Dehalococcoides mccartyi 195: one gene and its partner. The protein of the gene in region 1 interacts with the protein of each later gene in a pairwise test. Links are inferred from orthologs where the notes say so. Each region holds a gene or a part of one and is shown in the gene's direction. Other genes may lie near its edges.

Region 1 (10,593 bases):
TATTGCGGTGGGCGGTGCTTACGGAACATTGTCTGAAATAGCCTATGCCCTCCAAAGCGGACTGCCGGTAATTACTTTAAACAGCTGGTCAATGAGCCAGAACGGCAAGGCTGACGGCACTGTAATCAAAGCCGGAAATGCCCTGGAAGCGGTTACAATGGCTCTGGATTTAATAAACTAATACGAGTGTGAGGTAATTGTGTCTGCAGTAGTCAAGTCTATCAAGGCCAGAGAGATACTGGATTCCCGTGGCAACCCCACCGTTGAAGCGGATGTAGTTTTATCTGACGGCTCTTTCGGCCGGGCGGCTGTACCTTCGGGTGCTTCTACCGGCAGCCATGAAGCCGTGGAACTGCGTGACGGAGACAAATCCCGCTATAACGGGCTTGGCGTACAAAAGGCAGTTACTAATGTAAACACCGCCATTGCTAAGGCCATATCCGGTTTCAAAGCATCAGACCAGCAGGGGCTGGATAACCTTTTGATAGAACTGGACGGCACTCCCAATAAAGCCAAGCTGGGGGCTAACGCCATGCTGGCCACTTCACTGGCAGTTGCCCATGCCGCAGCTGCATCCTGCCATATGCCTCTTTACCGTTACCTGAATAACTGTGACGAATATATCCTGCCCGTACCCATGTTCAATATATTAAACGGCGGCAAACACGCCTCAAACTCCACTGACTTTCAGGAGTTTATGGTAATGCCCACAGGTGCCAAAAGCTTTGCCGAGGCACTCCGGATGGGTACCGAGGTTTACCACAGCCTGAAAAAAGTGCTGAAAGGTATGAACCAGAATACTACCGTGGGGGATGAAGGCGGTTTTGCCCCTTCCCTACCCACCAATAAAGATGCGGTGGAAGTCATACTGAAAGCCATTGAAAAAGCCGGCTACCGCCCCGGTGAAGATATATTCATAGCCCTTGACCCGGCTTCAAGCGAACTTTATCAGGACGGCAAATACACCCTGGCAACTGAAAATAAAACCCTCAGCAGTGCCGAAATGGTGGATTACTGGTGCGGCTGGGTGGAAAAATACCCCATAATCAGTATTGAAGACGGCCTTTTTGAAGATGACTGGGACGGCTGGAAAATGCTTACTAAAAAAATCGGCAGCAAGGTGCAGCTGGTGGGTGACGATTTTTATGTCACCAATATAAAGCGGCTGGAGAGGGGCATAAAAGAAAACGCCTCCAACTCCATACTTATTAAACTTAACCAGATAGGCACCTTGTCTGAGACTATTGCCGCTATCAAAATGGCAAATAATTCCGCCTGGACAGCAGTGGTCAGCCACCGCAGCGGAGAAACCGAAGATACTACTATTGCAGATTTGGCTGTGGCCATGAATGCCGGCCAGATAAAAACCGGCGCTCCCTGCCGTGCGGAACGCACTGCCAAATATAACCGCCTGCTCCGTATTGAAGAGGAACTGGGCGGAAAGGCCAAATACCCCGGCAAAGAGGCCTTTTTCAACTTAAAATAATTATAAAAGGATATAGAAACCCTCTGGATGCAGCCGGCAGCCGGTGAAAACCCGCCCGAACTGCATCCGCAGGGTAAAGCTTTAAAGATATGCCAGATGCCATATGGGATAAAAAATTTTTCATAAAATGTGAGCTGTTTTGAAAAATAACGAGCACCCCAAATACATCGGCATTACCACCACTGTACCCATAGAAATACTGCTTTCAGCCGGTTACAGCCCGCTGGACCTGAATAATATTTTCGTTTCAGATACAAATCCTGACAGGCTTATCCGCTTGGCTGAAAAAGACGGCTTCCCCTTAAACTGCTGTGCCTGGATAAAAGGCATTTACGGTGTCTGCCTGGATAAAGGCATCAGTGAGGTTATCTGTGTAACCAGCGGTGACTGCTCAAACACCCAGATGCTAAGGGAAGTTTTAAACCTAAAAGGTATCTGCACTATTCCCTTTGACTTCCCCACCGAACCCAACCCCGCGGAGGTAAAAGCATCTCTGTCAAAACTGGCCCTCAGGCTGGGCACTACTCTTGAGGCGGCTGAAGAATGGCGGAAAACACTTAGTCCCGCCAGAGAACTGGCACACAGGCTGGACTACCTGTGTTATGCCGAAAACAAAGTATCCGGTTTTGAAGACCACTACTGGCTGGTATCCAGTTCAGATTTTAATAGTGATTATGTAAAGTACCAAGCCGACCTTCAGAAACTCCTGAATACAGCGGAGAACCGCACCCCTTACCCCCCGACCGAACTACGGCTGGCTTATCTGGGTGTGCCTTCGGTATTCGGGCAGGAGCTTTACCCTTACCTTGAGCAAAACGGAGCCAGAGTGGTGTTTAATGAAATCCAGCGGCAGTTCAGCCTGCCCAAAGGCGGTGCTGATATCTCCCGGTCTTACACCGCTTATACTTACCCCTACCCCATGGAATACCGCTTAAGGGATATCCGGACCCAGCTCACTAAGCGCCGCATAGACGGCATAATCCATTATGTTCAGGCTTTCTGTCATCGGGCTATCGGTGATATTATATTGAGGCAAAAGCTGCCGCTTCCCATGCTCACTCTGGAAGGCAACGCAGATTTTCATTTAAACCAGCATCAGAAAACCCGGCTTGAGGCCTTTTTGGATATGCTTAAGGCCAAAAAACAGATAAACCTATAATTTACTTGAAGGGGGATTATTATGGTAACCAGAATCGGCATTAACGGATTCGGGCGAATCGGGCGTATTACCCTAAGGACTATTAACCAGTACCACCGCGGCGAACTTGAAGTAGTAGCGGTAAATGACCTGGCCGACAATAAATCCAACGCCCACCTTTTAAAATGGGACTCAACCTACGGCAAATATCCCGGTACAGTTGAATCTGATGACTGCTCTATAATAGTAGACGGCAAACCCATCAAGGTTTTCAGCGAACGTGACCCCATGCAGATCCCCTGGGAGACCGCCGGAGTAGATTTGGTGATTGAATCTACCGGTTTGTTTACCGATGCCGCCAAAGCCTCCTCCCACCTTCGCGGCAGTGTTAAGACTGTGGTCATTTCAGCCCCGGCCAAGGGTGAAGATATCACCGTGGTTATGGGTGTAAACGAAGAAAAATATAACTGCAATACTCACCGTGTTATCTCCAATGCCTCCTGCACCACCAACTGTGTCGCCCCCCTTATAAAGGTACTCCATGATAAATTCGGGGTTAAAAAAGGTTTCATGACTACCTGCCATGCCTATACCAATGACCAGAAGATACAGGATATGTTCCACAAGGATATCCGCCGGGCCAGAGCCGCCGCGGTCAATGTTATCCCCACCACTACCGGAGCTGCCAAAGCAGTAGCTTTGGTGCTGCCCGAACTTAAAGGCAAGCTGGACGGCATTTCATTCCGCATACCCTCTGCCAGCGTTTCACTGGTGGATTTTGTGGGTGAACTGGCCAGAAATGTAACCGTAGAGGAAGTAAACGCCGCTTTCAAGGAAGCCGCCCAGGGCAAGCTGGCCGGAATACTGGAATACTGCGAAGAGGAGCTGGTCAGCAGTGATTTCAAGGGCAACCCTGCCAGTTCCATCATAGATGCCCCCAGTACTATGGTGCTGGACGGCAATATGGTAAAAGTACTTTCATGGTATGACAATGAGTGGGGTTACTCCACCCGCCTGGGAGATTTGATAGCTTACATCTCCAAATAAATTTTAAACTAATAACTGGGGCGGATTTAAACGTAAGTTGTTGACATGCTAAAGCTATTAGTTTAGAATTTAGCCCGATTAACGGAGGACAAAATGAAATTAATTGTAATCGGTCTTGGGCAATGCGGCAGCCGCATAGCGGATGAGTTTGCCCGTATGGATAAAAGAGCCCGCTCCCAGCGTAACGTGAGTATCTGCCCGGGAGTGTTCGCCGTAAACACCGACCAGGCTGACCTTTCAGGTCTGGTCACCATCAAACCTGACCACCAGCACCGCATACTTATCGGCGGGCGTAAAACCGGCGGCCATGGGGTAGGTAAAATAAATGAACTGGGCGCTGAAATTGCCAGAGCAGATGCCGACAAGGTTATAGATGCCCTGCGCACCACCAAGCGTTTTTATGATGCAGACGGTTTTCTGGTTATTGCCGGTGCGGCCGGCGGTACCGGTTCAGGTTCGGTTTCCATTATCGCCCAGCATATCAAAGAGCGCTACATGGACAAACCGGTTTATGCCCTGATAGCCCTGCCCTTTGAGCATGAGGAGAAAACCGAAGAGCGCACCGTCTACAATACCGCTGTCTGCTTAAAATCAATCAGTTCGGTTGCAGATGCGGTTATACTGGTGGAAAACCAGCGTTATGTCCGCAAGGATTTTTCACTCCGCTACAACCTTTCCAAGATAAACTCCCTGATTGTTGAGCCTTTCTGGGATTTGCTGTGTGCCGGTGAAGAAAAGAACTCCAAGTACATCGGTGCCAAGACTATGGATGCCGGTGATATCATCCAGACCATTTCCGGCTGGACGGTTATCGGTCACGGCAAGGCCCGCGTCCGCACCTTGACCCTGCCCTTTGATAAAACTGACCATTTCCGGATGAAGAGCGTTTCCAACTACAAGGGTATCCGGGCTATGGATGAAGCCGTAAGTGAGCTTTCGCTCAAGATTGACCCCCGTGATGCCGGACGGGCGCTGTTCCTTATTTCCGCCCCTGCCAAAGAAATAAATATGGATATCATAAAAGAACAGGGTGACTGGCTGCGTGAGATGGCACCGAATGCCATTATCCGCAACGGTGACTACCCCCGCGAAAAAGACACCATGACTGTAACCGTTATCTTCTCAGAGCTGTCGGACCTTGAGAGGGTACGCTACTACTACAACCGCTCCACCAGCATGATGCCCGTAATCAAGCAGCGTCAGGCTGACCTGGCGGACAGGCGGCGAGATATTGATGAACTCAGCAGAGATATTCCTTCCCTGCTTGAATAACCATTAAAACACCACGGCACTTTGACGGCTTCGGAAATTCCGAAGCCGTTTTTTATTGCCCGCAGCTACCCATCTGCCCGCCGATAAATATTATTAATTCATACCCCCTTGCTATATTAATTTTTTTAATTTACATATTGACTTTTTTAATTTTTAACCATATAATACTGATATAAGTTAAATAACTACCCGGAGGTGCACAATATGGCAAAAGACTGGCAGGAACTGACCAGGCTCACCCAGGGAGCAACCATAACGGTTGAGCGGGTCAAACTGGCATCTTCAGGCATTGCCATTGAGGGAAGCTTTGAGCTGCCTGCTCTGGCCAGACTCTCTGCTGAAGACCAGGTGTTTGTAATGGCCTTTGTAAAATGCCACGGCTCTATAAAGGACATGGAAAAGTTCTTCGGTATCAGTTACCCCACCGTGAAAAACCGCCTGCAGCGGATAGGGGCAAATTTCAGCTTTGTTGAAAACTTTCCCACCCCACCCGCAACCAACGAAGATGATAATGTACTGGCAGAACTGGAAAAAGGCGGAATCTCAGTAGACGAAGCTCTAAGGAGGTTGCAAAGATAATGTACTGGCCACCTATGCTTCTTTGGGCGGGAATACCATTCGGCAAGGGCGGCGGAAGCTTTCCGCTGATACTGCCGCTGTTCCTGATATATCCCATTGTACTGGCACTAATGATTGTATTTGCACCTTTCATGCTGCTGGCTATATTACTGACCTGGTCAAGCGGCAGAGGCCGCTTCCTCTTGCTTATCGGCCCATATTCATACCGCTTGTGGTGTGCCCTCAGGGGTATGAATGCAGATATCCGCGACAACAAAACACGTATAAAAGTACAGTTTATATAAGGGGGAATATTAAAAATGTCTGAAAATGCTAAAAAAATACTGCAAATGCTTTCCGAAGGCAAAATAACCGTAGACCAGGCCAATAAACTGCTTGAAGCGCTGGGTAATGAAGACTCAAAACCCGCCCCGGCTGCCGCTATAACTGCCAAAGGAGTACCCAAATACCTGCGGGTAATAATAAACGGCACTGACGAAGACAGTAATGCCAAGGTCAATGTGCGCGTTCCAATGGCTCTGTTGAGAGCCGGAATCAAGCTGGCATCCATACTGCCGGCAGATGCTACCAACGAAATAGACCATAACCTTAAGGAAAAGGGGGTCAACTTTGATTTCAAGAACCTGCGTGAAGAGGATATTGAACCCCTGATTGAGGCTATGACCGAGATGGAGGTAGACGTAGACAGTGAAGGCAGCAAGGTAAAGGTATTTACCGAATAAAATAGAAAACCAGCCTGTATACCAGGCAACCAAATGCCGGAAATAACTTACCGGGTAAATAAAAAACGGCTAAAAAACACAGGGTGCAACCGGAAAACCAGCCGCCGTCTGCACCCTGCCCGTATATTACACCCCGAATATCTTCCCCGCCTGGCAAATCAGCGGGGATTTTTCATACCTTGTAGCTAAATATCTGCCCGAAATTGCTTTGGAGAATAACACTTTTAGGGTATAATATGGCAGATATGACCTGTCAGGTATTTTACCGCAAATGGCGCCCCCAAACTCTGGCTGACCTTGTCGGCCAGGAACACGTTGCCCACACCCTGAAAAATGCCCTTTCAAGCGGGCGTATTGCCCAGGCCTATCTTTTCTGCGGCCCCAGGGGTACGGGCAAAACCAGTACCGGACGCATTTTGGCCAAAGCGGTAAACTGCACCACCAACCAGGGCAAGGGTGAACCCTGCAATACCTGCCCCATGTGTTTATCCATAACCGAGGGCAGCTCTATGGACGTAATCGAAATAGATGCCGCTTCCAATACAGGGGTGGACGATATCCGTGAGCTTAAAGAAAAAGTCCAGTACGCCCCGGCACTGGCGAATTACAAGGTTTATATCATAGATGAAGTCCATATGCTTTCAAACAGTGCCTCAAACGCCCTTTTGAAAACGCTTGAAGAACCCCCGCCCAGGGTTATATTTATACTGGCCACCACTGAAATCCACAAGGTACTGCCCACCATTATGTCCCGCTGCCAGCGGTTTGATTTCCACCGGGTATCCCTTTCAGATATGAGCCGCAAACTGGAAAAAATAAGCCAGGCAGAGGGCATAAATATAGAACCCGAGGCTTTAAAACTGATAGCCCGTTCAGCCGGGGGCAGTTTCCGTGACGGTGAAAACCTGCTTCAGCAGATAGCCACCACTTACGGTACCGAAATAAGCCTGCCCCAGGTGCAGGCGGCTTTGGGTATCAGCGGGGATGAACGCATAAAAACCCTGGCGGAAAATATACTTAAAAAAGACATCAAAAACGGGCTGCAAACCCTTAATGCCGTTGTGGCGGACGGGATTGATTTAAAACAATTCCGCCGTGAACTGCTGGATTACCTCCGCCAGATTATGCTCCTAAACAGCGGGGCGGAAGGCAGTTTGGAACTTACCGCAGATGAGAAAAAAGCCCTGCAAAAAGTATCAGCCATAACCAACCTGGAGGGCATTACTAAAGCTATAAAGGCCTTTAGCCAGCTTGATTTCAGTTCAGATACGGCCTCCAGCCTGAGTTTTGAGCTGGCACTGGTAGATGCTTCGCTTAATCCGGATACTGCACCGGCTACTATACCCCCCCAGGCCAAATTACCAGCCCCTAAAACTGAAAAACCGGCGGTATCTAATGAGCCGCCGCAGAAAGAAGCCAAAGCAGAAATCCAGGATAAAACCAAGAATGCTTCAGAACCGGCCGCTGCCTCCAGAACCGGGGCTAAAGAATCTGCCCCCAAACTTACCAGAACGGCTATACCTGTTGAAGAAAAACCCAAATACACTGCCCCCGCCCCGCCCAAAGAAGAAGAAAAAGTGCTTATAGGGGCCGGGGATGTGATTGAACAGCTAAAGGTCAGCTGGAAAAACATACTTGACCAGGCACCGGACAACCTTAAACGCTCAGCGGCAGTAGCCATACTACGCAGCGCCGGTGTCCGCCCGGTCTCTATAGAAAAAAATGTGGTCACTCTGTCTTTTAAATACAAATACCACAAAGACAAGATTGAAGAACTGGAAAACCGCAAGGTTACCGCCGAAATTATTTCAAATTTCGTAGGCAGGACATGCACTTTGGTATGCATATCCGAAGCCGAAACCAACCATTTGGTCAAAGAAGCCCAAAAACTGGGAGCCCAGATTATATCAGTGGAGGAAAAGTAAAGCGTGAACATGAACATGATTAAGCAGGCCATGGAGCTTAAGTCTAAGCTGGACAAAGCCCAGAAAGAACTGGCAAAAGTAATAGTGGAGACTGAAAGCGCCAAGGGTGCTATCAAGATAAAGATGAACGGCCAGCAAAAAATACTGTCCCTAAGTATTTCACCTGACATCATCAACCCGTCCAAACCCAAAGACCTGGAAAATGCCCTGACTAAAGCTTTCAATGATGCTTACGAAGAGACTAAAAAAGAAGGCTCAAAGCAGATGCAGGGACTGATGGGGGATGTTAAAATTCCGGGTCTGATGTAATATTTCGGCAGGAGACTTTGTTGAAGGATACTTCTTTACCGTCTACAGCCGGTGCAGTAAACAAGCTTATAGATTCGCTGGGCAAACTCCCGGGCATAGGCCCGAAAAGCGCCCAGCGGCTGGCTTTTTACCTGATGAGGGCGCCTGAAGAACAGGTTCTGACTCTTTCAGATACTATCCGCAGTATCAAGAACCAGATAAGCCAGTGCCGTATCTGCTTTAACGTGGCTGACAGTGAGCTTTGCCCAATCTGCCAGAATACCAAACGCGAAGCAAACAAGATTTGCGTGGTGGAACAGCCGCAGGATATTTTGGCACTGGAACACGTGGGCGTTTACCGAGGCTATTACCATGTACTGCACGGGGCTATCTCCCCCACCGAAGGCATCACTTCCCAAAATATACGCATCAACGAACTTATGAGCCGCCTGAATGACGGGCAGGTAGATGAGGTTATTTTAGCTACCAACCCCACCACCGAGGGTGAGGCTACCGCTATGTACCTTTCGCGCCTGATAACCCCGCTGGGTATAAAAGTAACCAGACTGGCACGGGGTTTACCCTTTGGAACCGAACTGGAATATGCTGATGATGTAACCTTAAGCCGGGCCATGGAGGGACGCCAGAACTTTTAGTTTTCCTTTCCTGACTTGAGCCCGAAAGGAGGCAGGCTATGACCAGACAATCTAAAAAATACTCCCAGAAGGCAGGTATGCTGCCAGGCTCAGTAGTATTTATAGGCGAAGGAAAGACAGAGCCAGCCAGCCTCAGCCTTAGCTCGTATACCCCGGATGCCTACCAGCCGCTGCCTTTAAAAACCCTGGCGGACTGCAGTACCCAGGTTAAACAGTCCGGCGGCATAGTCTGGGTAAAGGTCAGCGGGCTTCAGGATACTGCTATGGTGGAGGAACTGGGCAAATGCTTTAACCTTCACCCCCTTACCCTTGAAGACGTGGTCAATACTGAGCAGCGTCCCAAACTGGAGGACTACGGCAATTACCTCTTTGCCGTTATCAAAGCACTTCACTGGGATTCCGAGCTTAAGAAAACCCGCTCAGAACATATCAGCCTGATACTGGGTAAAAACTTCCTGATAAGTTTTCAGGAACACCAGAGTGATATTTTTAACCCCATTCACCAACGTTTACAGTCAGATAACGGGCGGATTCGGAAACTAGGGGCAGACTATCTGCTCTATTCCATACTGGATATAATAGTAGACGGCTATTTCAGTTTGATAGAGGGCTTCGGAGATTATCTGGACGAAATAGAAGAACAGCTTCTATCCTCCCCATCCTCCCAAACACTCAAACAGATTTCAGAGGCCAAAAAAGAAATGCTCTTTATCCGTAAATCTATCTGGCCGGCCAGGGAGACCGTGGCAGCCATTGAACGCAGTGAAACGCCCCTGATAGATAAAAGCAGCCACATATATTTCCGTGACATTTATGACCACCTTATCCAGCAGATAGATACCGGCGAAACCTACCGGGATATGCTTTCCAACATGATAGATATTTACCTTTCCAGCCTATCCAACCGCATGAGTGAGGTCATGAAGGTTTTAACTATATTCGCTTCCATTTTTATACCCCTGACCTTTATCGTAGGCATATACGGCATGAATTTTGATATCCCAGAGCTCCGCTTCAGTTGGGGGTATCCCGGTATACTTTTATTCATGCTAGCCATAGCTTTAATATTAGTATTGTTTTTCAAGCGGAAGAAATGGCTTTAAATTGTCAGACACAAACATCCGGATAGAATACAACACACTCATAAACCGGCTTAAATCACTGGCCAATGCGGATAATGTGGCTGGTATGGCCCGCTTCGGTATATCCAGCGCCAATACCCTGGGAGTGAGCGTAAAAGATATCCGCCCGCTTGCCAAATCCGCCGGGCATAATCATGCCCTGGCACTTTTACTCTGGGATTCGGGTATTCATGAAGCCCGTATAATGGCCAGCCTGATTGCTGAAAGCAAAAAGGTCAGCCAAGAGGAGATGGAAAGCTGGGTCAAAGACCTGGATTCATGGGATATCTGTGACCTGTGCTGCAACAACCTTTGGTCAAAAACCCCATTTGCTTACGAACAGGCCTTAGCCTGGACCT
Region 2 (13,739 bases), 780 kb from region 1 along the record:
CTTAACCGAATTGTCAGAATAATAGAAGCCACAAACATAATAAGAGGCATTATAGAAAGAGCAACTATCTCCTCTTTGTAATCATACATTGTTTTGGTTTTAAGTTTAATGTCATCTTCAACCATATATGCAAGATAGCTATCTAATAAGTCTTTAAGTTTTGATCTCATAAATCTTTATCCACAAATCAATTGGGTAATATTTCGTCATAAAAAGCGCGACATTTGTTGTATAGGATTTTGCTACTTGTTAGGCTATATGAGCATTATAATAACTGCACCGAAGGCCTGCTAGTCCCATAAAACACAAGACCAGAATTTATATCGCTATTCCTTTTACTTTTTCCACTATTCACGTTATTAGTGAGTCCAAAAATAGACCTTATTGTATTGGTAAAAATCTGAAAACCGGAAGTTATTACACCGGCAACTACTTCCTTATTTGTTATTATTTTATTAAGTGATGGAGCTATACCTACTCCTGCAGGCCCTGTTAGAGCACCAGAAATAACATCTGTAGTTAAATCATTAATAGTATAATCTTCGCCCGTCATAGCTGATTCAATTACCGAGTCAACCACATTAGATACTTCTGATACTGCTAGGTTTGCCACTACTACAAATGCGGTACTAACTTCTGCTGTAATATCAGCTAAAATACCAATCCCTGTAAATGCTAGCGCACCAGCAACTGCTCCTCCAACTACATTGGCTATTAATTCTTTAGTTGAAAACGCTTTCTCCGGGTGTATTGCACAATCTACAACGGTTTTAACCGCACCTGCTACAGCTCCAATAGCTGCTCCGATAATCGGTAAAAACCAAGCAAAATGTCCACTGGGATCAGTATATTTTAAAGGATTATTCTGGCAGTAAGAATACCTGTTTAAACACTGGGGATTCGTAAAATCTTGAATGTATATATCGGCACTTAAAAATCTACCAAGCGTTGGATCATAATAGCGAGCATTATAATAATATAGCCCGGTACCATCAAGCTTCTGGCCGGTAAACTGCTCATCAACAGGAACAGAACCGCTTCTGGTAACACCATACGGATAATACTTGGTTGAGCCAAGCGCAGTACCAGTATTGCTAGTGACCAAACTGGTGCTGTTAATACTATCCTGATGAACATACCTGAGAGTTGTACCTTGTCGTTCTGCCATCATTGTGTCCCCAAAATAATACCGAGTGGTTACCTCATCTGTGGCAAGGTTTTTTTCATAAAATTTGTTTATATACAAAATAGTTTCAATTGAGGTTATTTGTTTAATCCTATTGCCATCACCATCGTAAATAAAAGTAGTAATATCGCCACCTTCGGTAATACTAACCGGCCTATTTTCAAGATCCCAAGTCAAGGTTTGAGTGCCTCGATTGGTCATGTTGCCATTAGCATCATAGAGATAATTGGTGGTGCCTACTTGTGTTACGGCATGAGGCTGAGTGCTATAAGTGTATGAGGAACCATTCATGGCTACAATATTACCTATCTGATTATAACTGTATGAGGCAATATAAGCACCCGAAACAGCAGTTAAACGACCCAGGAAATCATATGTAAATGTTTCAGTCTGACTTGATAAAACATCTTGCCTAGTGGATACATTATCACCTGCATCCCAGGTATAGCGAGTATCCTGCAAAACATTACCACCACTCTGAGGTAAAGTTTTTATCTCCCACAGGTTACCGTAATAACCACCGGTAGTATCATAACTACCACCCAGACCATAGTAACCAAAAGTAGTTCGTAAGGTGTTGCCAAAGTTAATTTCTTTAGGCTGAGCCAGTTGGTTGTATAGCGTACTAGTTACCAAATTACCTGTAGTACTACCACTCAGGGCATAAGGTAGACCTCGTCCATTATAGGTATTGGTAACAACTTCTCCTGTAGGATATGTGATTGTTGTTATTCGGTTTAAACCATCATAAATATAAGAAGTAGCGTAATCTACGGAATCTATTGTCCGAAGTTCTTCAATGTTTCTACCCCATGAATCATAAGTCCAAACAATTGTACCAACAGCATCAGTCATACTAGTGCGCAAACCCAAGCCATAGTTACCATTGGCAGTGCTATCATAATTATAGCTGACATCGGTCATACCCAAACCTGCGGGGTATGTCTTGGAAGTGAGACGATTCAAAGCATCATAAGCATAGCTAATAGTATGGCTCAAGGCATCAGTTTGGCTGATGATGTTACCGTTATTGTCATAGCCATAGACCCAGCTTCCCATATCAGGATCCATCATACCCGTTTTACGATTTAACCAATCATAACTAATGCTTGTTATATTGTTGGAATTATCCTTAACCTGCGTAAGATTACCCAGTGTATCATATGTGTATTCAGTGGTAGCGTAAATAGCGTTATTAGCATCATATTCCACAACTTTTGTTAGACGTAAGTATGAATCGTAGTAATAGCGATGTTTATAACCGCGTTCATTAGTTACCAGTACCTGCAGACTGACTGTTGCTCTATCATAACTAACTGTTGTGGCATCAGCATTTATTTGGGTTATCAAACGGCCAAGTATATCATAGATATATGAAACAGATTTCCATGCGGTTTCAGGTGCTTTATAACCATTTATTGAGGTAGAGGCATAATCCTGAGGAACATATACTTGAGAAGTTCGGCCCCAGATATCATATTTTGTAGTTTGTTCAATGATAGTTCGTCCGGTTTCGCCCTGAGATTGTACCTGAACTACTCGACCGATACCGTCAAAGTATTGGCTTTGCCATATAGTGGTTGTTGAATTTATTCTGGTAATAGTTTTGAGGTGTTGCTGGTTAATAGTACCCCAGTTATTATATTGGTACTCTATACTGGGAAGAGTTTCCGTATCACCGGGTTTTACTACTTTGGTAATGCGCTTAAATGTATCAAAATAGCAGGTGGTTGTTTGTCCGTTAACATCCGTTTTAGTTAAAAGATTATCAGTACCTGGATCAAATGTGTAGCTTTCAGACAATCCGGTTATTGGATAAGTCTTAACTGTAGGATAAGTATTATATGTTGTTTCATATTCCCAACTGGTAATATTTCCATTAGGATCCTGCTCTGTTAGTACATTACCAAAGGTATCGTAGGTATAATAATTGCTAATTGAGCTCGAGCCATCTATAAAGGATTCCTTACGAGTAAGGTTTCCTTGGGTAGGTGGGGTAGTGTAGTCAGTATTGTTCCCGTCATAATAGTAGCGGGTTTCAGTTATTTGATTGCTATCTTTATCAAAAGTCCGCTCTCTGGCTACTAATCCTACTATATTGTCTGTGCTATTTGGATAATAATCATATTCAATATAAGATTCATCACCTATCGCATTCGGATTACCATCCAGATATTTTTTGATTACATTTCCATAGCTATCATATTCATATCGTTCCTGATTATAGTGATTGGAACCGCCTGTACCACTATATCCAATCGTGTATTTTACAAGCCGAATAATCCAAGTTCGGATAGTGTATTCGTATTTATGAATCTCATTATCACCAGTATCTGTAACATATATATATCCATTAGGAGCTACTGCTACCGATTGAGGTTGATTAAGCCCGCTTCCAATATTACTTACCCATTCTGGTATATCTGTCATTCCAGTCCCCGGAATATATTCATGGACCAGATTGTTTCCTGTATCGGCAACATATAAGTAACCTGTTTGCGAATAGAAAAGCCCTTGGGGTCCATTAAATGCAGTATCCACACCATTAAACTTGTAGGTATTGAAGCTGGCAAAACTAACTGTAGGACTATTAACAGTTGAGTAAATATGAATTCGGTTATTTCCTGTGTCAGCTACAAATAGGATGTTATCGTTGGTTACAGCTACACCCTGGGGTTGGTTTAGGGACTGTGTGCCCATATTCCAATAAAGAATTGTATTGACTAAGCTCCCTGTAGCTGTATAGATCTTGACATTATTGGCTCCAGTATTTGCAACATATATGTTTCCACCTTTTGCTACAGTAATACCTTGGGGACGAGTCAGACCAGTAATTAAATTGCTTACGAAAGTCCCATCTATAGTGTATTTTTGAATAGTATTGGCATTGGTATTTGAAACAAGCAGATATCCATCATAAGTAAAAGCTAAGCCTTGAGGTTGGTTTAAGGAATTGCCGAAGCTGCTCATAAGGATACCATTAGGATTATACTTTCGGATTAGGTTCGCATTAGTATCTGCTACATAGATATATCCATCTTGCCCAATTGCTACTGCATTCGGATTATTCAAACTGGAGATTGTATTGCTAAGTACACCACCCATTCGTAGTACTATTTCATCCAATGCCCCAGATTCAAAGTCTGAAGAAACACTTTCGGGGTATTCTTCATTAAATGCGCCGTTATACTTGCAATAGTTGTAGGAAAATTCCAGTCCGGTCAATTTTTCGGCTAGAATCGAACCAGTTGTATAAAAATTATGATTAATAAATCTGTTAGTTTCGGGTATCTCTCTGACTGAACTAAATCCTCTGAATGGAGCATCCCAGCCATAACCGGAGTAATAGGGTCCGCCACTATAAACATAGTTCGTAACTTGACTCACGCCTATACCGCTGTTTACAGTCTTAGTTGCAACGCATTCTCTAGTCCATGTATCGTATGTGGTGTTAGCCGGTGTTTGGACATAAGTAAAAGCCACATACCCACCATAGCCGCTATTAACCTGTGTAAGGAATGGCCATGATAAGGAAGCAGCATTGCCAGGATTGCCACTATAGGTGGTTTCATATGTACGCCTATATACCTGTTTATTCGTATAAGTGAAAGTTGTTGCTGGTAAAGAAGATACGCCATCAGCACCTTTTTGGATGATGGAGTTAAGCTTGATAGTACCAGAATAATATATGCCACCATATTGACTGGAATTATATGAAGCTGCAGTAACGGTATAAGCAAAGCTATATTTGCGAATCAGGGTAGCGCCTATGCTCACTTCAATGGCGTCCAGCTTACGATTTTCCATAACCTTGGGAGCTGGATTGGATCCATAGCTTTTAGGATTATCCAAACGAATATAGCCATCAGTTGCATCATTCTGGTCATATGATGATATAAAATGAATTACAATATCGCCATAAGTCAGATACTCTGGATAAGCTGATCTTACCCATGTATCAGGTGAAGTGCCTTTTATATCTTGGATATAGCTGACTGTTGCTTCATTTCCATTGGTATCCCTTATAATACTTAAATCCCAGCGATAACTTCCACCATCTGCACTGGTCAGGTATTGTACCGCGGTAGATCCAGTGCTACCACCAAATTCATAATAGTAGCCATTTTTATCATAGACTTCCCAAATATCCCCAGAGCGGGTTATCTTTAGAAATTCTTGTGGTTTGGTATAGTAATTTATCCCATCACCTGTTACGAGTTCATACGAACCATTGTTGAATTCGAGGAAGTATTTGTCAGCAATTGGTTCGTGAGTTATTCGGCCAAGGCTCAAACTCCATCCAATACCCACCCAAGAGCCAAGCGACCGTTTGTTTTTCATCTCATCTACAGAACCACTATTGTAGATTAATTCAATCTTGGGTTTAAAACCGCCAGGTCCGGCAGGAGTGTCAATTGAGTAGCTGTAAATCGATGCACCAGATTGTAGCCCGACCTGAGAATCCATAACCATGCCCGGCCCAGATATAAGAGGATTTGCCAGCTCTCCATAGTGGCTAAAATGATTAAGATAAGCTGTCAATATGCCAGTCTTTTTATCAAATTTACTCGATTCAACAGGCACCCAGGATTAATTCTTTTTCATCTAAATAGCATAGCTTAAGTGAATCTAAGTCTAAACCATGTAATTCTTCTGGGGTATGCTTGATCGTTATAAGAAGCTGTTTATCGAATTTATTAACAATTGTATCTGTAGCTTCAATTCTAGCAGTAAGGTCTACTACATTTACAAATCTAGTTCCTGTTGATCCCCATGGAATATATTCATCCATGTTTATTTGGACTTGGCCAGATACAGCACCAGCCGGAATTTGCAGACTTATTTTTTCACTAGCTGAAATCAGTATAGAACAGGATTCAGCTAATGCGTTAATTGTGGTTCGTTGTGGAGGTACCGGTATGACAGGTATTCTCTCCTGATTGTCTATGTAATGAATGATATCACTACCATCACTAGACCCGTCATCCGCAGCATGTAGAGAAATAGGAGGGACCATTTCAAAAAGAAGAATAATTGAGATGATAACACCGATAAGAGGAGTGAGTGATTTCAGAAACTTGGGCACAAACATAGTTGCCTCCGATTGACTCTTTGTATTATCCGAACAATATAGGCAAAATTATAACAATAAAGATATATTTGTCAACTATAATACAAATAATGTATAAATAATAGAAATAAATGACTATATCTACGTATCTATACCATGGATCACCCTAAGCATTTGCTATACGGTAAGGAACCTGATATTGCATCTAAGAGTAAATTGGATAAAATATGTTGTTCAATAAAACGATAAATATTTAAAGACCATAAAGGTAAATACGTCTATCTTATTGTTTTAAAGTAAGTTAAATAATAATAAAGTGCTCGATGGACTGAAGGAGAAATAGATGAAGAAAATCCGCCGGAGCTTTTGGGTAATATTAGGCATTATTTTTATGGTACTCGCAGGTATATTCCCTCGCTTTGATTCGGAATTTGTAATTCTTGCTCTATTTAGTTTCGCAGGTGCACTAGGTTTGTTAAATTTCTGGGGGGGGAATAAAAAAACCTAAAATAGTTTGAAATAAACTAAATATCAAAATCCTTTTTTTCCATAGATCATACTTTTGTTGAATAAAACAGCGTTCCGACTGATTAGATTGATAAGATAGCGTCATGTCATGATTGAAGTAGACCCAAATAGCGACTAGTTTTCAAACTCCCTACCAAATTCGCAAAGATATTGTGATAGAGGTATATGCTCGAATATGCTTATGATGAGATATCAGCATAGAAACTACTCTTCAATTAACATTTAGATTATGTTGTTTTGAGAATGGAAAGATCATCAGCCGAAAAAGTTTAGTGCCAAATTAGTGCCATTTATAAAAATAGCCCCCATGACAATAACATCATGAGGGCTGTTCTACGTTTAAAAAATGGTGGGCGGTATAGGATTCGAACCTATGACCCCCTGCGTGTAAAGCAGGTGCTCTAACCAGCTGAGCTAACCGCCCGAAAGAAATATGGCGCGCTTGGTGGGACTCGAACCCACGACCTCAGCCTTCGCAGGGCTGCGCTCTAATCCAACTGAGCTACAAGCGCCGGTATGGTGCCGAAGGAGAGATTTGAACTCTCACACCTATTACAGGTACTACGCCCTGAACGTAGCGCGTCTGCCGTTCCGCCACTTCGGCCTGTCAAGTCACCAGTTGATCAGGGTTATCTGGACAACTTAAGCCGCTAGATTATACTTATTGGGATAGACTAGTGTCAATCCAGCTTCAGGAGTATCTGCTTTTAGCGGCAGGATTTATTTTGAAAATTTTAGAGTCCTGGACAATATTTAGTTTTTAAACTGTTATTGAGGCCAACTACATCTGGGATATATAGTTATGTCAGGTAAGCGTTGACTTTAAGCTCTTTTGACGATACAATTTTAGTAGGAGATAAAAATGCCAATTTACGAATATGTATGCCCAAAATGCAAAACCAGATTTGAAGACATCCGCTCTACCAGCAAGGCTGATGAGGAAGCTCTTTGCCCTGAATGCAAAACTCCCTCTGCCAGAGGCGTTTCAGGTTTTGCCTGCCGAGGTACCGGTTCCTGCGGAAGCGGCGGCGGTTCCTGTTCAAGCGGTTCTTGTTCAAGCTGTTCCGGCTGCCACTAAATTCGGTTGATGAAACTGTGTTTCGTTAAAGCTGACCGGCAAATGCCGGCATAATTCATCTGCCTATCCCAGCCAGTAATGTATTGTGTCGGTTTTTGTTTTTAGTAAAAGATCCGGATTTTCTATTGCCTTTACTCTGTACGGTGCTTAAGCGGGTATTTATTTAGTTTGCGGTTGGCAGGTACTTTTTATAAGCGGCTATCTGCAAGTTCCGTTTATCGTTATAAGATAGAGGGAAACAGATATGTCTGAAAATTACTCTGCCGCTGGTGCACCGGATGTCTTTGAGTTTTCAGAGTGTTTCAGACTGTCTTCAGGTGTGTTTCCCGGAAAGGTAAAGGATAAAATATGCGCAAGAGAGTCTTAACTATATTTGCCGGTTTGCTGATGCTAGGTTTACCCCTTTCGGCCTGTTCCGTTGACACTCCTACGGCAGGGCTTGACCAGTCTATCTCTTTCCCCCCTGGACAGAGTTGTGCCATAGCCGGCGAAGATCTGATTATCAAATTCGTAGGGGTAGTATCCGACAGCCGTTGCCCCGAGGGTGTCCAGTGTATCTGGGCGGGTGAAGTGATGGTTCAGTTGGAGATTAACTCTGGCGGCGAAAAGACCAAGTTTTACATGGTTAAAAGAGGTGCCGGAGGAGATGCGGTAGCTGATTTCGGCATTTATAAATTCAGCTTTAACGTTACTCCCTACCCTGCAGTCGGTACAGAAATTACCAAAGACCAGTACCGACTCTTGCTGACTGTCAGTAAGGCACAGTAAGCTAGAACTGAAGTTCTGTATTGTTTATCACAGGTGTGCAATGTAGCATCTTGAAAAGAAACGGCGGGGTTTACCGCCGTTTGGCTATTAAAAAGGCAGGTCACTCCTGGAAGGTTTTCTTAGTAGCCAGCCGCCGGCCACAAGACTGACTGCCAATACTCCGATTAAAATGCCCAGCATAAGGGCGCTGTCTTCCCAGAACCCTCTGGGGAAAAACATTACCAGATAGTCTTTGGCGGGGTCTAACAGCCAGAAGTCATTGCTGAAACCAAGCAGGTGCAACCGGGTGAAGAAAGTCTGGAAATCCAGCATGGCTATAAGCCCGATGCCGCCTAATAACAAAAGGCTGAACACTCCTCCCTGAATAAGCACTATGCCGGCTTTTTTTACCCGCCCGGCCTGTTTTTTCAAGTATAGGTAAAGGAAAAATCCTCCGCCAAGTAACAGGCAGATGCCCAGAGCCAGATAATTCAGGCGGACAAGCCCCTTTACATCTTTTAAGTGAAGTATTTCCCGTTCTTTGAATACGGTTACGTCTACCCCGTCTTTTTCCAGATGTAGGTCTATATATTCCTCGCCGTTGTTAAAGTAACTAATAAGGGTAGATGCGGCTGTTTCTAGTTGGGCAGGGGTAAAGCCGGTTTTTTGGCTGATTTCGTACTTTTCAAAACCCTTTTCATACAGCCATCGGCAGTTTATAAGTATACTCAGGGTCAGGGTGAGTATTATCAGTGGGATAAGGAGTGTGGCTAAGGTTTTCCAGACATTATATAAAAATCTTTTCAATTCTGGTTTCATGGCTGTATTTTACACTCTTATCTACGAAAAATGCACCTTCAAACCTTGAGGTTGTCTGTTTGAGGTTGTTTTAAGCCTTGAAATGACTTCTCACCTGCATACCTCAAATGGCAGGGCTGTGTTATAATCTGCCCTTAGGAAAAGCTATGTTTTGTCATCTTCATGTCCACACCGAATTCAGCCTGCTGGACGGCATGTGCCGTATTTCCCAGCTGGTAGCCCGTGCCAAAGAACTTGGCATGGAGGCGCTGGCTATTACCGACCATGGTACTATGCACGGTATTCCCCGTTTTTACAAAGAGGCCAAAGAAGCAGGTATAAAACCGATACTGGGCAGTGAATTCTATTTGGCATATGGTGACCGTACCGCCAAAACAGCGGCAGATAAAAACTATTACCATCTGGTGCTGCTGGCTAAAAATAACAAAGGCTATCACAACCTTATCCAGTTAAGTTCACGTTCACACATAGAGGGTTTTTACTATAAACCCCGGATAGATAAAGAGCTGCTTGAAAAATATTCGGAAGGGCTGGTCTGCCTTTCGGCCTGTCCTTCGGGGGAAGTACCCCGCCTGATATTGGAAAACCGCTTTGACGAAGCCAGAGAGGCCGCTCTTTGGTACAAGAAAACTTTTGAAAACTACTATATAGAAATCCAGCGCCACCCCATGCCGGATTTGGAAAAGATAAACAGCGTCCTTATTCCCATGGCACGGGAGCTTGATATACCTTTGGTGGCTACCAATGATACCCATTATCTGGATAAAGAAGACGCCCCTTATCATGACCTGCTGCTTTGTATAGGCACAAATGCGCTGGTCAGTGACGAAAAACGGATGAAGATGGAGGGTGATTATTTTTACCTGAAATCACCTGAAGAAATGGCGGAAGCCTATCAGGATATACCGGATGCTATTGAAAACACCGCCAAGATAGCCGAAATGTGCAACGTAAGCCTGGATTTCGGGCGTTTGCACCTGCCGGAGATAGATATACCTGCCGGTAAAACCCCGGATGAGTATCTGGCAGACCTGTGTTATGAGGGGCTGCCCAAATTTTATCCTGATGCCAGCCAGGAGATACTTGACCGCCTGAAATATGAGCTGGATGTTATTAAAACCACCGAGTTTGCCAATTACTTTCTGGTTACCTGGGATATTATCCGTTTTGTAAAAGAAAAGGGTTTGTATTACGGCGTCCGCGGCAGCGCCGCTTCGTCTATAGTGCTGTACTGTCTGGGTATTACCGCCCTTGACCCTATTAAATACAAGCTGGTTTTTGAGCGTTTTCTGAATATTGAACGCAAGGAAATGCCTGATATAGACATGGACTTTCAGGATGACCGCCGCGAGGAGGTCATTGAATATGTGGTGGGCAAGTACGGGCGTGACCATGTTTCCCAGATTATTACCTTTGGTACGCTGGGGGCAAAAGCGGCGGTGCGGGATGCGGGGCGGGCGCTTGGCATGGCCTATGCGGATGTTGACAGGGTAGCCAAGGTCATACCCTTCTCCCTTCACATGACCCTGGACAAGGCTATGGAAGAAAGCACCGAACTGAAAGATATGTACAATCAGGATTCGGTTGTCCGTAATCTGGTGGATGCCGCCCGCAAGATAGAGGGGCTTTCCCGCCATGCTTCCACCCATGCCGCCGGGGTGGTTATTTCCAAAGACCCGCTGACAGACCATGTACCCCTGCAGCGCCTGAGCAAGGAAAATAATCTGGGTCTGGTCATGACCCAGTACACCATGGAAGATATTGCCAAGATTGGCTTGCTCAAAATGGATTTTCTGGGGCTGGTCAACCTGAATATACTTGGCAAGGCCTGTGCGGTTATTAAAGAATACACCGGGCAGGATATTGACCCCCTGGCCATACCCCTTGACGATGTAAAAACCTTTGAGCTGCTGGCGGCCGGCGAAACGGTGGGTGTTTTCCAGCTGGAAGGCACGGGTATGCGCCGCTATATCAAAGAGCTGAAACCGACCGTGTTTTCAGATATTGGCGCTATGGTGGCTTTGTACCGCCCCGGCCCTATGGAACAGATACCCCGTTTTATCAAATCAAAACACGGGCTTGAGCCTATCACCTACCCCCACCCCGCCCTTGAACCCATACTGGAAGAAACTTACGGTGTTATTGTTTACCAGGAGCAGGTGCTGTTTATAGCCCAGACCTTCTCCGGCTATACCCTGGGACAGGCGGATATACTCCGCAAGGCCATGGGCAAGAAGATTGCGGCCGTTATGCAGAAACAGAAAGCCAATTTTATTGACGGGGCTTTGAAAAACGGCTATACCCCTGAAATAGCCGAAGAGGTGTTTGCTCTGGTTGAGCCCTTTGCCGGTTATGCCTTTAACAAGGCTCATGCCACCAGCTATGCCCTTATTGCCTACCAGACAGCTTACTTAAAAGCCAACTATCCGGTGGAATACATAACCGCCTATCTCCAGGCATTTTGTGATGTGACTGAAAAAGTGGTAACTGCCGTTACCGAAGCCCGCCATATGGGGATAGAGGTGCTGCCGCCGGATATCAACCGCAGCGGGGTTAATTTTGAAATAGAGCAAAACGAAGACGGGGTTAAGAAAATCCGCTTCGGGCTGGCGGCGGTCAAGAATGTGGGGGTGGCGGCGGTGGAACCGATTGTGGCAGAGAGAAAAGCCAACGGGGAGTATCTGTCTGTTGAAGATTTATGCCGCCGGGCGGAAGGGTCATCACTTAACAAACGGGTAATGGAAAGCCTGGTCAAAGCCGGGGCACTGGACAGCCTGGGTGACCGGGGGACTCTCCTTTTCAATCTGCCGAATATACTTTCCCTGGCTCAGCGGGAACAGAAGCTGAAAGATTCAAACCAGACTACCATGTTTGACCTTTTCGGTCAGCAGTCACCCATGCCCATGCCCAGTCTGGAGATGGCGGAATCCCCGGTTACCACCCGTGAAAAGCTCCAGTGGGAAAAAGAGCTGGTAGGCATATTTATATCTGAACACCCTTTCACCCCGTATGCCAGTGCGGCTCAGGAGGTAACTACCGCCCTGTGCGGCCAGATAGATGAGGAACTGGATAACCAGCCGGTAACGGTGGCCGGTATGGTGGCTTCGGTGCGGGTTTCGGCTACCCGCGAAGGCAAACCGTTTGTAATGGCGGAAATAGAAGATTTGGTGGGGCGGGTGGAAGTAGCCGCCTGGCCTAAAGTATATGCCGCAACTAAAGCCCTCTGGGAGGAGGGGAATATTCTATTAGTGGAAGGTAAAGCTGTGGTTCGTGGAGACAGGGTATCAATTCATGCGGAAAAAGTAAGCCGGTATCAGCCGGAAACAGATAAAAAAGCGGCTCCGGTATTTATAAACGCTCCCCAGCCGAAGGCGGAAGACAAAGAGCCCCCGGCTCCCCAGCTGCAGCGGCTGGTGGTATGTATCCAGCAGACCGAAAATGAGGGCCGGGATATTGACTGCTTGAACGAAGTAGTTGAAATACTGAAGCAATACCCCGGTGAAACTGAGGTAAGGCTGTGCGTGGTAAATCACGAACGGGTTTTCATATTGAAAATGCCGGATATCTGGGTATACTATTGTCCGGAGCTTAAAAGCAAGCTTGCCGCCCTGGTGGGCAGTGCCAATGTGAGGCTGGAGAATAATGCCCCAAGCGGATAAACTGGAACTGGCCGGGGTAGCCCCCAACCAGATAGTGGCGGAAATGTGGCAGGGTTTTCTGGAGGGGGAGGGTATTCCCTCCACTCTGGGAGCGAAGCAGGTGTTTCCGTATCTGGGTATAACTTTGCTGCCGGTCAGTCTATATGTTTTGAAAGAGCACCTTACTCAGGCCAAAGAGATATTGGCGGATTTGCAAGTGCAGAATGAAGAGCCGGATGAACCCGCCCAAGAAGACTGAGGATACCCCATCTGTTTCAACCGCTAATCCGAACGCCGGGCATCGCCAGCGTCTGCGTGAGCGTTTCCTTAAGGCCGGTCTGGACGGGCTGAATGATTATGAAGTGGTAGATCTGCTGCTTACCTTAGGGACTCCCCGCCGTGATTGCAAGCAAGCGGCCAAAGAGGCCATAAAACACTTCGGCAGCCTTAGGGCGGTGCTGGAAGCCTCCCCTGCCGAACTTTCAAGCATAAAGGGAATAGGCGAGGTCAACTCCATGGCCCTTACCCTTATCAGGGAAGTATCCCGGCGCTACCTTAAGGACGGGATTATGGAAAAACCGGTCTGCAATACCGCCCAGCAGGTGTTTGATTACCTGTATTGCGCCATGCGGGGTCTGAAAAAAGAGGTTTTCAAGGTAATATATCTGGACA

What was found.
Region 2: the proteins of dnaX (region 1) and DET_RS07505 interact in binary tests that used the Escherichia coli proteins (3 or more experiments, as listed by UniProt). The link is inferred for Dehalococcoides mccartyi 195 from one-to-one orthologs.

Annotation. Positions count from the first base shown.
Region 1 is NC_002936.3:533,614-544,206, reverse strand. Bases 5,860-8,824 are described here. They hold dnaX (DNA polymerase III subunit gamma/tau), read left to right. Parts: upstream 5,860-6,480; coding sequence 6,481-8,169; downstream 8,170-8,824. Other genes in these bases: recR (recombination mediator RecR), read left to right, coding at 8,499-8,824; DET_RS03095 (YbaB/EbfC family nucleoid-associated protein), read left to right, coding at 8,179-8,478; DET_RS03105 (SHOCT-like domain-containing protein), read left to right, coding at 5,860-6,244. In the rest of the region: DET_RS03140 (TIGR00725 family protein), read left to right, coding at 1-181; eno (phosphopyruvate hydratase), read left to right, coding at 200-1,486; DET_RS03130 (2-hydroxyacyl-CoA dehydratase family protein), read left to right, coding at 1,626-2,645; gap (type I glyceraldehyde-3-phosphate dehydrogenase), read left to right, coding at 2,667-3,671; DET_RS03120 (tubulin/FtsZ family protein), read left to right, coding at 3,765-4,943; DET_RS03115 (DUF2089 domain-containing protein), read left to right, coding at 5,148-5,522; DET_RS03110 (hypothetical protein), read left to right, coding at 5,522-5,806; more of DET_RS03105, read left to right, coding at 5,822-5,859; more of recR, read left to right, coding at 8,825-9,113; magnesium/cobalt transporter CorA, read left to right, coding at 9,152-10,216; DET_RS03080 (DNA alkylation repair protein), read left to right, coding at 10,218-10,593. UniProt on the Escherichia coli protein: Part of the beta sliding clamp loading complex, which hydrolyzes ATP to load the beta clamp onto primed DNA to form the DNA replication pre-initiation complex.
Region 2 is NC_002936.3:1,318,853-1,332,591, reverse strand. Bases 9,176-13,288 are described here. They hold DET_RS07505 (DNA polymerase III subunit alpha), read left to right. Parts: upstream 9,176-9,575; coding sequence 9,576-13,088; downstream 13,089-13,288. Other genes in these bases: DET_RS07495 (putative signal transducing protein), read left to right, coding at 13,072-13,288; DET_RS07510 (TIGR01906 family membrane protein), read right to left, coding at 9,176-9,429. Also shown: DET_RS07560 (hypothetical protein), read right to left, coding at 1-170; DET_RS07555 (RHS repeat-associated core domain-containing protein), read right to left, coding at 266-5,770; DET_RS07550 (hypothetical protein), read right to left, coding at 5,760-6,278; DET_RS08735 (hypothetical protein), read left to right, coding at 6,601-6,765; DET_RS07525 (FmdB family zinc ribbon protein), read left to right, coding at 7,648-7,863; DET_RS07520 (hypothetical protein), read left to right, coding at 8,212-8,631; more of DET_RS07510, read right to left, coding at 8,719-9,175; more of DET_RS07495, read left to right, coding at 13,289-13,326; RadC family protein, read left to right, coding at 13,304-13,739. UniProt on the Escherichia coli protein: DNA polymerase III is a complex, multichain enzyme responsible for most of the replicative synthesis in bacteria. This DNA polymerase also exhibits 3' to 5' exonuclease activity. The alpha chain is the DNA polymerase catalytic subunit.